DNA from 3 places in the Cobetia sp. PDI-12MA genome. Region 2 is predicted to be linked to each of the others. Evidence: predicted binding sites of a transcription regulator. Region 2 holds the regulator's gene; each other region holds the start of a gene.

Region 1 (3,966 bases), 1.0 Mb from region 2:
ATAGTCCAGCAACCCCTGGAAGAGATCGCGGAAGTAGACATTGCGCGGTACCACCAGGTCGAAGGCCTCTTCACAGACCGGCACGAAGCCGAGGCCGAACTCATTGGCGGCCGACAGCGTACCGGGGCCGACATCCACCTCGCCGCGCGCCACCATCGAGGCCACCTCACGCTCGGAATAGGCGATCGCCAGGGTGTTGAGCTGCTCGGCACGCATCTGATGGCCGGACAGCCACTCCTGCAGGAAGCGCTGCGAACCTGCCCCCTCCTGTCGCACCGCCCAACGCCGCTGCGAACCGAAAAGGCCGCTGGGGTCGATGGACAGATGGCGATCATCATTGCGGATGATCAGCCCCTGGGTACGGCGCGCAAGCCGCACCATCACCCACTGACGATAGCCATCATGGCCGCGAATCAGCGCCGGATGACGCAGCGCCGCCTCCTCCGCGCGCCCCCAGTGAATGGCGCAGACGTCAGCACGCCCCTGGCTGAGCAGATCAAGCCCCAGACGCGTGCCGGTGACGCTCATGCCATAGAAGGCGCTACCGGCATGCTGCTGATTGAGACGCATGGAGAGCGCGGCCAGCAGCGGGTCATCACTGCCGGTGATCATCAGGCGATCCGCCAGCACACCATGATGGCTGGACTCGAGAATCCATTGCTCCACCAGGCGCCGCGGAAAGAGCCACTTGCCGGTCACCTTGGTCGCCGGCATGGTGCCGTCACTGGCCAGCTGATAGATCTTCTTCTCGTTGAGGTGCAGAAGGCGCGCGACTTCCTGCACCGTCAGAAAGGGGTTGTCGTGGGGAACCGGAGCCTGCCGGCCGGTGGCCGCATTCAGGGCCTCGCCTGAAGACTCAGCGGTAGAGCCGCCCGAAGGTGCGCCGAGTTCAGAGGAAAAGCCCTGTGAGGGTATGACGCCCAGCGGCGAAGAAAGACGACTCATCACTGCGCCCCCTTGTCATGTCCGGCTGCGCCGTCTGCTGAAGATGGCTTGCCTGACGCGTCATGGCGCGATGATTTGAGAGCGTCGCCGGCACGCAGCGGCGGGATGGCATCCAGCACCAGCCGCCCGGCAGGGTCCACCGCCTGGAAGTGGCGCCCCTTGGCGCGCGCGATCAACAGCACGCCAAAGCGTTCCGCCAGCTCCACTCCCTTCTGCGTGACGCCGGAACGCGAGACCAGCACCGAGACCCCCGCCTGAGCCACCTTCAGTACCATCTCGGAAGTCAGACGACCGGTAGTGTAGAAGATGTTGGCCCCCTGATAATCACTGGCATCATCACTCAGGGGCGCCAACCAGCTCAGCCCCGCCAGCGTATCGACGGCGTTGTGGCGGCCGACATCCTCGATGAACGCCAGCACTTCATCATCCCGACACAGGGCGCAGCCGTGAACCGCGCCGGCCTTGCGATAAGTCGCGTTGTGCGCCGCCAGCGCCTCCAGCAGGCGATACAACAGGGCCTGACTGAAGGGGCCTGCATCCAGCGCAGCCAGTGATTGGCGCTCCAGCAGATTGCCGAATACCGTGCCCTGCCCACAGCCGGTAGTCACGGTGCGCTTGCCGAGGCGCTGCTCGATATCCTCGGGTAGATGACGCGTCACCACCGAGGCGCTCTCGACTTCCCAATCCACCTGCAGCGCTTCGAGGTCCTCAAGCTCACCCAGCAGTCCCTGATTGCGCAGATAACCGGCCACCAGCGCCTCAGGTTCGGCACCCAGGGTCATCAAGGTGACGATCTCGCGACGATTGAGATAGATGGTCAGCGAGCGCTCGGCGGCAATGGACTGCTGATGGCGCTCACCGCGCTCATCCATGACTTCGATGTCCAGCGTAGTGGGTAGTGTGGCGCGACTGATCGCTGGCCGTGCAGAGGGCATCATGAACTCGGGTCTCCCTGATCGAGCCGGTTGGAATGGCAATTCTTGCGCTGAATCGCCGTAGAGTACCAGTCTGATGGCAGAGCTGTCCCCGCACTGACTGACGGTAACCCTGATATCGCATGCGCCGGCATGTATCTTGCACACCAGCACCATCGCAGCATTCTTTTCAGACCCGCTTGCGGGTACAGCAGTGAACAAGGAAGCCATGTCTGAATCCATCCCTCCCCGCAGTGACGACACCCGCTGGTTGAGCGTCACCCTGGCGCCCACCACGCAGAAACTGGGGCGTTTCAGCATCGACACCTGGCGGATTGCCGACCTCTCGCCCTCTGCAACGCCAGAGACGGAATCGCACGTAGCGGAGCCTGCCGCCGCTGATGAAGTAGCGCATCGCCGCATCCTGCCGCTGCAGCTTCACCTCACCGAGCGCACCGATTACCGCTACAACCTGCGCTGCGAGCAGCCGCGCCTGTTCGTCCAATGCGATGAGCGTGAAGCCGACGGCATGCAGCCCCGCGTGGTGACGGCCTGTCAGGAGGTAGCATCGCATTGGATGGATGGCGACCAGCTGGTGCTGGATGTGCCGATGCCCCCGGCCTTGATGGTGTGGCTGGAAGCCTACCTCGCGCGTCACGGCGAACGACTCGACGAAGGCAAGAAGAAGAAACGCAAGGGCGCCGGGCGCGCCAGTCAGGCAGAGCAGCACGCCGTGACGCCCAACAAGACTCATCAGCCCGGTGATGGTACGGAAAGCACGTCATGAGCCAGCACGACGACAACGCAAGCCCTGCCCATGAAGGCCTGTTCTCGCGCTGGTCACGCCGCAAGCAAGGCGACAGCCGCCGTGAAGACCAACTGTCACAGCCGGACAGCACCGAGGTGAGTAAAGCCGACAGCCTTCCGCCGTCACAGGTGGGAGTCGCCTCTGAAAGTAGCGCTGACACCCCTGCAGCGCGCGGCTCGCAGCACGAATCCCTGAGCGGCGATAGCCCCTCCTCGGCAGCAGAGCAGGCAGCAGAGCAGGCAACCGCCGAGAGCGATCAGCAGGCAGCAGACGCTGACAACGCTGAAGTGCCAGTCATCGAGCTGCCAGACCCGGACACCCTGACCCCAGACGCCGACATCAGCGCCTTCATGCAGAGCGGCGTGGACCCGGCGCTACGCCAGCGTGCGCTGCGACGCATCTTCATGGGGGGCGAGCACTCGGTGCGCGATGGGCTGGATGACTACGACCAGGACTTCTCCCAGATGCGCCCGCTCGCCGAAGGTGTCGCCGACACGCTGCGCAGCTGGACCCGCAAGGTCGAAGAAGGCCTGGAAAAGCTCGGTGAGGCAAGCGAGACACCCCAGGCGGATACGGCGCAGGAGACAGACGACCAGATCGCTGAGCAGGCGCCTGACGGTGAGGCGCCAGTGGGCGAGTCACACGCGACGCCCAGCGACGAGATAGTCGAGTCGCCTGACCCGCAAGCGATACGAGCAGAAGACTCGCGCGAGCCAGCTCCCGCGTCAGATGATGTCGGCGGCGTCCGCCACAAGCCGTGAGCCGGGGCTGGCCCCACAGACGCCTCCAGCGCCAAGGCGTCAAGATGACGCGCCGCACAATCAACATGCGTCATTATGACCCACGAGTAAGCCGGATACGTCTGACCGAGGTCATCCTGATGCCTCATGGGTCACCCTGACGCGCCTCATCAAGGCGCACTGACTGCAACGCACATGCAAGATTCAGCATGACATGCCAACCCTTGAAGATGATGACTGGCGTCAACCGCCTGCGCTGATGAGTGCCTGCGCGACCTGACCGCGCCCCTCTTCTCGCCGGGCGTGAAAACGGCAATGTCATCAACAGCATGCAAAGATGGTTGGCCTGTCATGAATCCCCCACTGAACGACTGTCGATCGCCGACCCGGCTCTGACCGCGAGAGACCGCGAGAATCAGCGACGACCGGGACCTGCATCATCCGCCTGCCACCTGACGGCAGCTTGCATGCAAGGTCCGCCACGACCGAATAAGGATGAGGATGCTCAGCTCAAGCCTCGAGAGCGCTCAGCGCGCCCTCAATCAACAAGCACGCCAAC
Region 2 (3,966 bases):
CCCGACGAGAAGCTGGTCAAGGGCTGGGCCGACACCATCCGCTATCATGCGCTGGAGCGCCGCGTGGAGCTGGTCGGCAATGCGCGTCTCGAGAAAGGCGATGACACCTTCGAAGGCGGCTACGTGGAGTATTTCCTCGACAAGCGCCAGGTGAACGCCAACAACAGCAAGACGGCACAGCAGACCGAAGGCGGTCGCGTACACATGACTTTGACGCCGCGCGGCGCCAATGCCAGCAAGGAAAACTGAGTCATGACTGCTGCTACCCCGCGTACGCTGAGCGCTCGCCATCTGGCCAAGGCCTACAAGGGCCGCAAGGTGGTCAAGGACATCTCGCTTGAGATCCGTCAGGGTGACATCGTCGGCCTGCTGGGCCCCAACGGCGCCGGCAAGACGACCTCGTTCTACATGATCGTCGGGCTGGTGCGCGCCGATGCAGGCGACGTCTCCATCGACGACAAGGACCTTTCCGCTGCCGCCATGCATCAACGCGCACGCGCCGGCATCGGTTATCTGCCGCAGGAGGCGTCGATCTTCCGCAAGCTGTCGGTGGCCGACAACATCATGGCGATTCTGGAAACCCGCAAGGATCTGGATCGCAATGGCCGCAAGGCACGTCTTGAAGAGTTGCTCGAGGAATTCAGCATCACGCATATTCGTGCCAGTGCCGGCATGAGCCTGTCCGGCGGGGAGCGTCGTCGGGTCGAGATTGCCCGTGCACTGGCCACCGAGCCGGACTTCGTACTGCTCGATGAGCCCTTCGCCGGCGTCGACCCCATCTCGGTGGGCGAGATCAAGAGCATCGTGCGTCAACTGCGTGACCGTGGCATCGGCGTGCTGATCACCGACCACAACGTGCGCGAGACACTCGATATCTGTGACACCGCCTATATCGTCGGCGATGGTCAGATCATCGCTCACGGTGACGCGGACTCCATCCTGGCCAACCAGCAGGTACGCGACGTCTACCTGGGCCACGAGTTCACGCTCTAGGGCCAGCGGATGCGCTGAGCCCTCCCACGGCGAAAGCTTCATAAGCCGCTGCGTGATTTTATCGCGTAGCGGCTTTTTCATGTCTGACATCAGGCGCATGCATGACGTCCATACCACCTTGGTGTAAACATGGCATGCAAGTTGCTTGAATATTCACTGCAACCACTTGTCAGTGGCCCGAGTCACGGTATAGCGTAGTAAGCACGTTCCTTTGCCGTGAATTGACTGACTCCATGAAACCCACCCTGCAACTCCGCCTCGGCACCTCGCTGACCATGACGCCGCAGCTTCAGCAAGCGATCCAGCTGCTGCAGCTGTCGACGCTCGACCTGCGTCAGGAGATTCAGCAAGCCCTCGAGTCCAACCCCATGTTGGAGCTCGACGAGGACTACGAGTCGCTGGATGTCATCGAGACACAGGATACGAGCGAGATCTCCACTGCCGACTCCTCGAGCGAGATTCCCGAGGAATACCCTCTCGACAGTGACTGGTCGGACCTCTACCAGGACCACGCCGGTAGCCTGACCAGCTCCGGCAGTGGCAGCGGGAGCGAAGAAGGGCCGGACTTCGATCGCAATACCAGCGTCGAGAGCCTGCAGGACCACCTGCGCTGGCAGCTGGCGATGACCGACCTCGATGGCCGTGAACGCCAGATGGCGGAGAGCCTGATCGATGCCGTCGACGGTGCCGGTTACCTGAGCCTGTCACTCGATGAGCTGGTCGATGGTCTGCGCGGCCAGGGCCTGCCCGGCCTCAAGGCCTCCGAGCTCGAGCAGGTACTGCTGCGTCTGCAGCAGTTCGACCCGACCGGCGTCTTCGCCCGCGACCTGCGCGAGTGCCTGCTGCTGCAACTGGCGCTGCTGCCGGATGATCTGCCGCTGCTGGCGCAGGCGCGTCGCCTGGTACGTCAATTCCTCGAGGCACTGGGCAACGATGATCGCAAGCTGCTCAAGCGCCGACTGAGCCTTGACGATGACGAGCTGGATCACGTCATCCGCCTGGTGCGCGCGCTCGATCCGCGTCCGGCATCCGCCTGGGGCGAGCCCGCCAGCGATTACGTGGTCCCTGATCTACTGGTGCGTCATACCCGCCACGGCTGGCAGGTCGAGCTCAACCCGGAAGCGCTGCCCAAGCTGCGCATCCAGCCGGAATACGCCGCACTGATCAAGCGTGCCGACAAGTCCGCCGACAACACCTTCCTCAAGGACAACCTGCAGGAAGCGCGCTGGCTGATGAAGAGCCTGTCATCACGCAATGACACCCTGCTCAAGGTCGGCCGCGAGATCATGGCGCGCCAGATCGACTTCCTCGAGCAAGGCGAGGAAGGCATGAAGCCACTGATTCTGGCCAACATCGCCGAAGTGGTCGAGATGCACGAATCGACCATCTCGCGGGTCACGACCCAGAAATACATCCACACCCCGCGCGGCGTCTTCGAGCTCAAGTTCTTCTTCTCGAGCCAGGTCGGTGGCAGCGGTAGTGGCGACGCCCACTCAAGCACCGCCATTCGTGCCCGCATCCGCAAGCTGATTGCGGAAGAGCCGGCTCGCAAGCCTCTCTCCGACTCACGCCTGGTCGACCTGCTCGCCAGCGATGGCATCGAGGTCGCACGCCGTACCGTGGCCAAGTATCGCGAAGCGATGGGCATCCCATCCTCCAGCGAGCGCAAGCGTCTGGCCTGATGTGTCATCTGCGGCTGCCATGCGCCTGGTCTCCCTCCTATCATGGCCGTTGCCGCCAACCTCAAACGCTGGTTTTCTCTCTCACCAGCCTCTGACATTACTGACACCGGCGCGCCTGTCGCGCGCCCTGTCATTCCGTCAACCGCTCGTCAATGGCCCATCATGGCGCGCAGGATGATGGCAAAAATCCATCATTCCGGCTGCATCATTTACCGTCAATCGCATGTTTTTAAAGTCACTTTTAGCCGTATTGCACCGGGATGTCACTCGGTGATCCTTCCGGCACGCTGCTTGCTCCACGCAACCCAAGCGCCTGAAAGGCGGCGTACATGCAGGGATTGGCGACGAAAACCCGTCTTCTTGCGCGCCTTTCATGCACCACCCTTCAAGCGTGACCTTGAAGTCCATTCCGTTACCCCTCACTGAGTTGAAGACAAGCACTGAGCCACGATGCAGCGCAGCGTTGATCTTTGCGCAAAGCTTGGGCATTGTCGGTACAGACGCTCACGACATCTGACGCCGCTGGCAAGGGCGCGAAAACATCGCCAGACGGTGGTCGTCAAGCCTGTTGCAGAGCGTCCGATCAGGGTTTGCTCGTAGTCAAAAAGGGTTACAATTGAATGGCAACCCGCTGGATAAAGGAGCGTGTCCATGCAAGTGAATATCACCGGGCATCATGTGGAACTTACCGATCCTCTCCGCGATTACGTCAACGAGAAGCTCGCTCGCCTCGAACGGCATTACGACAACATCACCAATGTTCAGGTGACACTGTCGATCGAGAAGGAGCGCCAGCAGGCTGCCTGCACCTTGCACGCAGCAGGCGCTGACCTCCACGCCCTGGCAGAAGACCCCAACATGTACGCTGCCATCGACGCGCTCGCCGACAAGCTGGATCGCCAGCTGGTCAAACACAAGGAAAAGTCCCAGGCTCGTGCTCAGGGCACCGGGACCCGTTGACCTTCAGCCATGACACTTGATCAGATCCTTCCCCCCGAGCGCACCCTTTACGGTGTCCCCGGGGGGAGCAAGAAGCGGGTGCTTGAATTCTTCAGCACCTTCATCGCACAGAACATTCCCAGCCTGGATAGCCAGGAAGTCTTCTCGCGCCTGATCGGGCGCGAGAGACTGGGGTCGACCGGCATCGGCCACGGTGTGGCCGTGCCCCATGCACGCAGCCCGCATTGCAAGACACCAATCGCTGCGTTTCTGAAGCTCGGTGAACCCATCGACTTCGATGCCATCGACGGAGAACCCATCGATCTGCTGTTCGTGCTGCTGGTGCCTGAGG
Region 3 (3,966 bases), 350 kb from region 2:
TGCCACGGCGCGCATCTCGACGTCGCGGTCCGGGTTGATGCCACCGGCCGCCAGCCAGTAGCGCAAAAGATACCGGTGCGAAGAGAACGGGTGCACGCTGGCCAGCTTGAGCAGCGGCTCGCCGCGCTGCTTGCGCTCGCGCACATGCGCCGCCAGCGCCTTCGCGACCTGCAACGGGCTGGCGAGGTCGTGGCCATCCTCACCGAGGGTGGCCAACAGAGCGCGCGACAGGGTGATGGAGTTGCCGCCCAGATTCAGTGTCATGGCACTGATCACCGGCGTGGCGCGACCATCCAGGCCCAGGGTCGAGGTCAGCGGCATCAGCGCCAGCATCTGCGCGCCCTGCAGCACGCCGGTCTGCAGGTCATCACGCAACGCCGCCCACGAGGGTTGCCACTTGAGTGTCACCGCCAGCCCCTCCTCGCGGAAAAGCCCCAACTGCTCAGCGACCACGAAGGGAGCGGCATCATTGAGTGGCATCAGGCCCAGCGTCAGCTGATGGCCATTCAGGGGTACATCTGTGGGCATCACGCACACCTCTTGAACGATCGAGAGAGAAGGACAGTACGGCGACCGGCTCAGCGCCGACGCGCGGCCTTGAGCAGCTCATCGGCCAGCTCATGCAGGGCCAGGCGCCGGTTCATGGCGGTCTTGCGCAGGTATTGATAGGCGGCATCTTCACTGAGCCCGCGCGTCTCCATCACCACGGCCTTGGCGCGATCGACACTGCGCCGCTGCACCAATGTGGTCTGGGTACGGTTGAGCTCACCCTTGAGTGCACGGTGCGCCTCGAAGCTGGTGATGGCGACCTCGACCATGCTGCGCACCATCGCTGGCATGACGTGGTCCACCACATAGGCCGAGACACCGGCGCCGGCCGCCTCACGCACGAGGTCTGGCGCATCTTCACTGGCCAGCATGATCATCGGCTTGGGATAGCGTCGCCCCAGCTGGCCGAGATGCTCCAGGGTGTCGCGGCTGGGCAGGTCGGCGTCGATGATCACCGCATCGGGCTGATGCTGCTCGACCAGCGCGTGCAGGTCCTCGTGCTCGTCAACGCGCAGCGCCACCTCGAAGCCGGCGCTCAATAGCGCCTGCTCCAGCGCGGCGGAGCGCTCACTGCGGACATCGACGATCAGCACGGTCACGGGCATGTCAGGTTTCCTTGAGTCGGGCATGAATCTTGCGCTACACCCAAGCAGGATCCGTGCCGCAATCTGGTGCAACCTTGCGGCCAAAGGCCTTCAGAGCGGCCGAGCCGAAAGCGCCGCTGCACTGCAATGAGGCACGCGCCTTGCCGACCCTCCCAGCGACATTGGCGTGCGCCAGTCTGGTACCCCGCGCCTTGCTGACGCACCGCCAGCGCGCATCGAGCGCGCATCCAGCCCGGGTCACCGTCTGCGCGTGCCACCCTACTGTCCTTGCCAAGCCATTGATCTTCTGGGACTTGTCCCGCCCACACCCCCGCAACTGGCGCGCTACTTGCTTTGTTCCAGTCACTTGCCGCACGGACACTCTGCTGCCGGCAACCATGGCATCACCGACTGCTGCCATCGCTATCCATGACGTGGACCAGGCTCTTCGGAGTACGAGTGCGTCGAACCAGGCCCCTCAATGACGAGGCGCCCTTGCTGTCGTTCATTCACAGCCGTTCGACCACTCGCCGAGCACACCTGACCTCGTGCCCGGCACCGACGCTGAATCAGGAGCCCACTCATGGATATCCGCAACAAGGCCAGCCGCATCCGGCTGTTCAGCTTCAACACCCCGCAAATGCGCGCCTTCCACATGTCGTGGTTCGCGTTCCACGTCTGCTTCTTCGGCTGGTTCGGTATCGCGCCGCTGATGGCCGTGGTGCGTGACGACCTCGGCCTGACCAAGACCCAGATCGGCAACACCATCATCGCCTCCGTCGCCATCACGGTGATCGTGCGTCTCGCCATCGGCGTGCTGTGTGATCGCATCGGGCCACGCAAGGCCTACACCTGGCTCTTGTGCCTCGGCTCGCTGCCGGTGATGTGCATCGGTTTCGCCGACAGCTTCGAATCCTTCTTCCTGGCCCGTCTGGCCATCGGTGCCATCGGCGCTTCCTTCGTCATCACCCAGTACCATACCTCCGTGATGTTCGGCCCCAACGTGGTCGGCACCGCCAACGCCACCACCGCAGGCTGGGGCAACCTGGGCGGCGGCACCACCCAGATGCTGATGCCGCTGGTGATGGCCGGCCTGCTGATGCTGGGCGTCGAGCAGACCCTGGGCTGGCGTCTGGCGATGGTCGTGCCGGGCATCGTGCTGTTCCTCACCGGTATCGCCTACTACTTCTTCACCCAGGATGCGCCGGACGGCAACTTCAGCGAGCTGCGTGAGCGTGGTGAGCTGCCCAAGGCCGAGAAGGAATACAGCATGCGCGCCACCTTCGGCGCGGCAGCACGCGACATCCGCGTCTGGGCACTGTTCCTCGTATACGGCGCCTGCTTCGGGGTCGAGCTGACCATCAACAACGTCGCCGCCATCTACTTCTTCGACCACTTCGATCTCGATCTCGCCACCGCCGGTCTCATCGCCGGCCTGTTCGGTCTGATGAACCTGTTCGCCCGCACCCTGGGCGGCGTCTTCTCCGACCTGTTCGCCCGCCAGTCTGGCCTCAAGGGCCGCGTGCGCTGGCTGTTCATCGCGCTGCTGTGTGAAGGCGTCGCGCTGGTCGGCTTCGCACAGATGGAAACCCTCGCGGTGGCCATCGGCATCATGCTGGTCTTCAGCCTCTTCGTGCAGATGGCGGAGGGCGCGACCTTCGGTATCGTGCCCTTCGTCAATCGCAAGGCGCTCGGCGCGGTCGCCGGTATCGTCGGTGCGGGCGGCAACGCAGGCGCGGTCGCCGCGGGCTTCCTGTTCCGCAGTGAGGAGCTGACCTATCAGGAAGGCCTGATGTATCTGGGCATGGGCGTGATCGTGATCTCGCTGTTCGCGCTGCTGGTGCGCTTCAGCGCCGCCACCGAAGCCGAGGAAAGCCGCGCCTACGACGCCGCCATCGCGGACCGCAAGCAGCAGAGCGAGCAGCAGCCCGTCTCTGCATAAGCGGATTTCCTTCTCCCCGAGCCAGACACAAGAAGGCCCCGCCTCCCAGAGGCGGGGCCTTCTTGTGTCTGATGACAGCTCAGGTCAGCGGCGACTCATCGCGGCGCTGGCAGCCGAGCCTCAGCTATCGGTGGCGTTCTCGACGCTATCACCGGCTTCCTCGACGGCGTTGTCCATCTTCTCACCGGCCTTCTCCATCGGGCCTTCGTCCTCGCAACCGGCGAGCGACAGGCCACCGAGACCGAGCATGGCAATCATCAGCGAACTACCCAGAGTCTTGAGCTTCATGATGTCTCTCCTTGAATCATCGGTCGGAATGACGCGACACCTGCCATTACCCGCAGGCTGCCACGTGGTGTTACCCATGACATGGAGCGGGAGCCTTGTCGTTTCAAGGGTCACGCAACGCCGAGTTGCCTGTTGCTGATCAAGACCAATCACTCAGGGTTGTTCAGGGCAACCGCTCAGGGCTGCTCAGCTCAACCGCGCAAGGCTGCTCAGATCCCCAGCTCAGAGAAGGTATCGGGAAACTGCACTTCACCGCCCAGCCCCTCCAGATAGTCCGGCTGCAGCTCGAAGGCGACGAAGGAACCCGGCACGTCGTCATGATGGCAGTAGAGCCCGTAGTGACACGCCGGATGAAAGCCCAGGTGGGTATAGAAATCCGCATGACCGGCCGCCACCACGGCCCCCGCCCCCAGCAGTCGACAGCGCTTGACCGCCGAGATCACCAGCCGCTTGCCGATGCCGTGACGCTGATGCTGTGGCAGCACCGCCAGCGGTGCCAACGCCATCAGCACGCGGTCCGGGTAGCCGGAAAGCTCCACGCGCGACACCATCACATGCCCCAGCAGGCCGCCCTCGCCTTCACTGAGGTGGCGGCCGGTCTCC

Evidence for each region. Region 2 encodes sigma-54, which starts transcription at its own class of promoters, with help from an activator protein. Its sites were predicted from a motif close to TGGCACNNNNNTTGCTNT; they were not measured.
Region 1: AC5WNI_RS08055 (DUF3305 domain-containing protein) is a predicted target of sigma-54. The motif match lies at 2,009-2,026, and genes of this name have one in related genera.
Region 3: AC5WNI_RS02170 (NarK family nitrate/nitrite MFS transporter) is a predicted target of sigma-54. The motif match lies at 1,472-1,489, and genes of this name have one in related genera.

Annotation. Positions count from the first base shown of each region.
Region 1 is NZ_CM183351.1:1,865,307-1,869,272, reverse strand. Features, by position in the region: gene AC5WNI_RS08065 (substrate-binding domain-containing protein) at 1-945, opposite strand, end outside; gene AC5WNI_RS08060 (formate dehydrogenase accessory sulfurtransferase FdhD) at 945-1,880, opposite strand; gene AC5WNI_RS08055 (DUF3305 domain-containing protein) at 2,089-2,646, shown strand; gene AC5WNI_RS08050 (DUF3306 domain-containing protein) at 2,643-3,428, shown strand; gene AC5WNI_RS08045 (4Fe-4S dicluster domain-containing protein) at 3,909-3,966, shown strand, end outside.
Region 2 is NZ_CM183351.1:818,477-822,442, reverse strand. Features, by position in the region: gene lptA (lipopolysaccharide transport periplasmic protein LptA) at 1-249, shown strand, start outside; gene lptB (LPS export ABC transporter ATP-binding protein) at 253-993, shown strand; gene AC5WNI_RS03505 (RNA polymerase factor sigma-54) at 1,227-2,675, shown strand; gene hpf (ribosome hibernation-promoting factor, HPF/YfiA family) at 3,327-3,635, shown strand; gene AC5WNI_RS03495 (PTS sugar transporter subunit IIA) at 3,645-3,966, shown strand, end outside.
Region 3 is NZ_CM183351.1:472,817-476,782, reverse strand. Features, by position in the region: gene AC5WNI_RS02180 (CmpA/NrtA family ABC transporter substrate-binding protein) at 1-528, opposite strand, end outside; gene AC5WNI_RS02175 (ANTAR domain-containing response regulator) at 579-1,154, opposite strand; gene AC5WNI_RS02170 (NarK family nitrate/nitrite MFS transporter) at 1,717-3,075, shown strand; gene AC5WNI_RS02165 (hypothetical protein) at 3,196-3,363, opposite strand; gene AC5WNI_RS02160 (GNAT family N-acetyltransferase) at 3,573-3,966, opposite strand, start outside.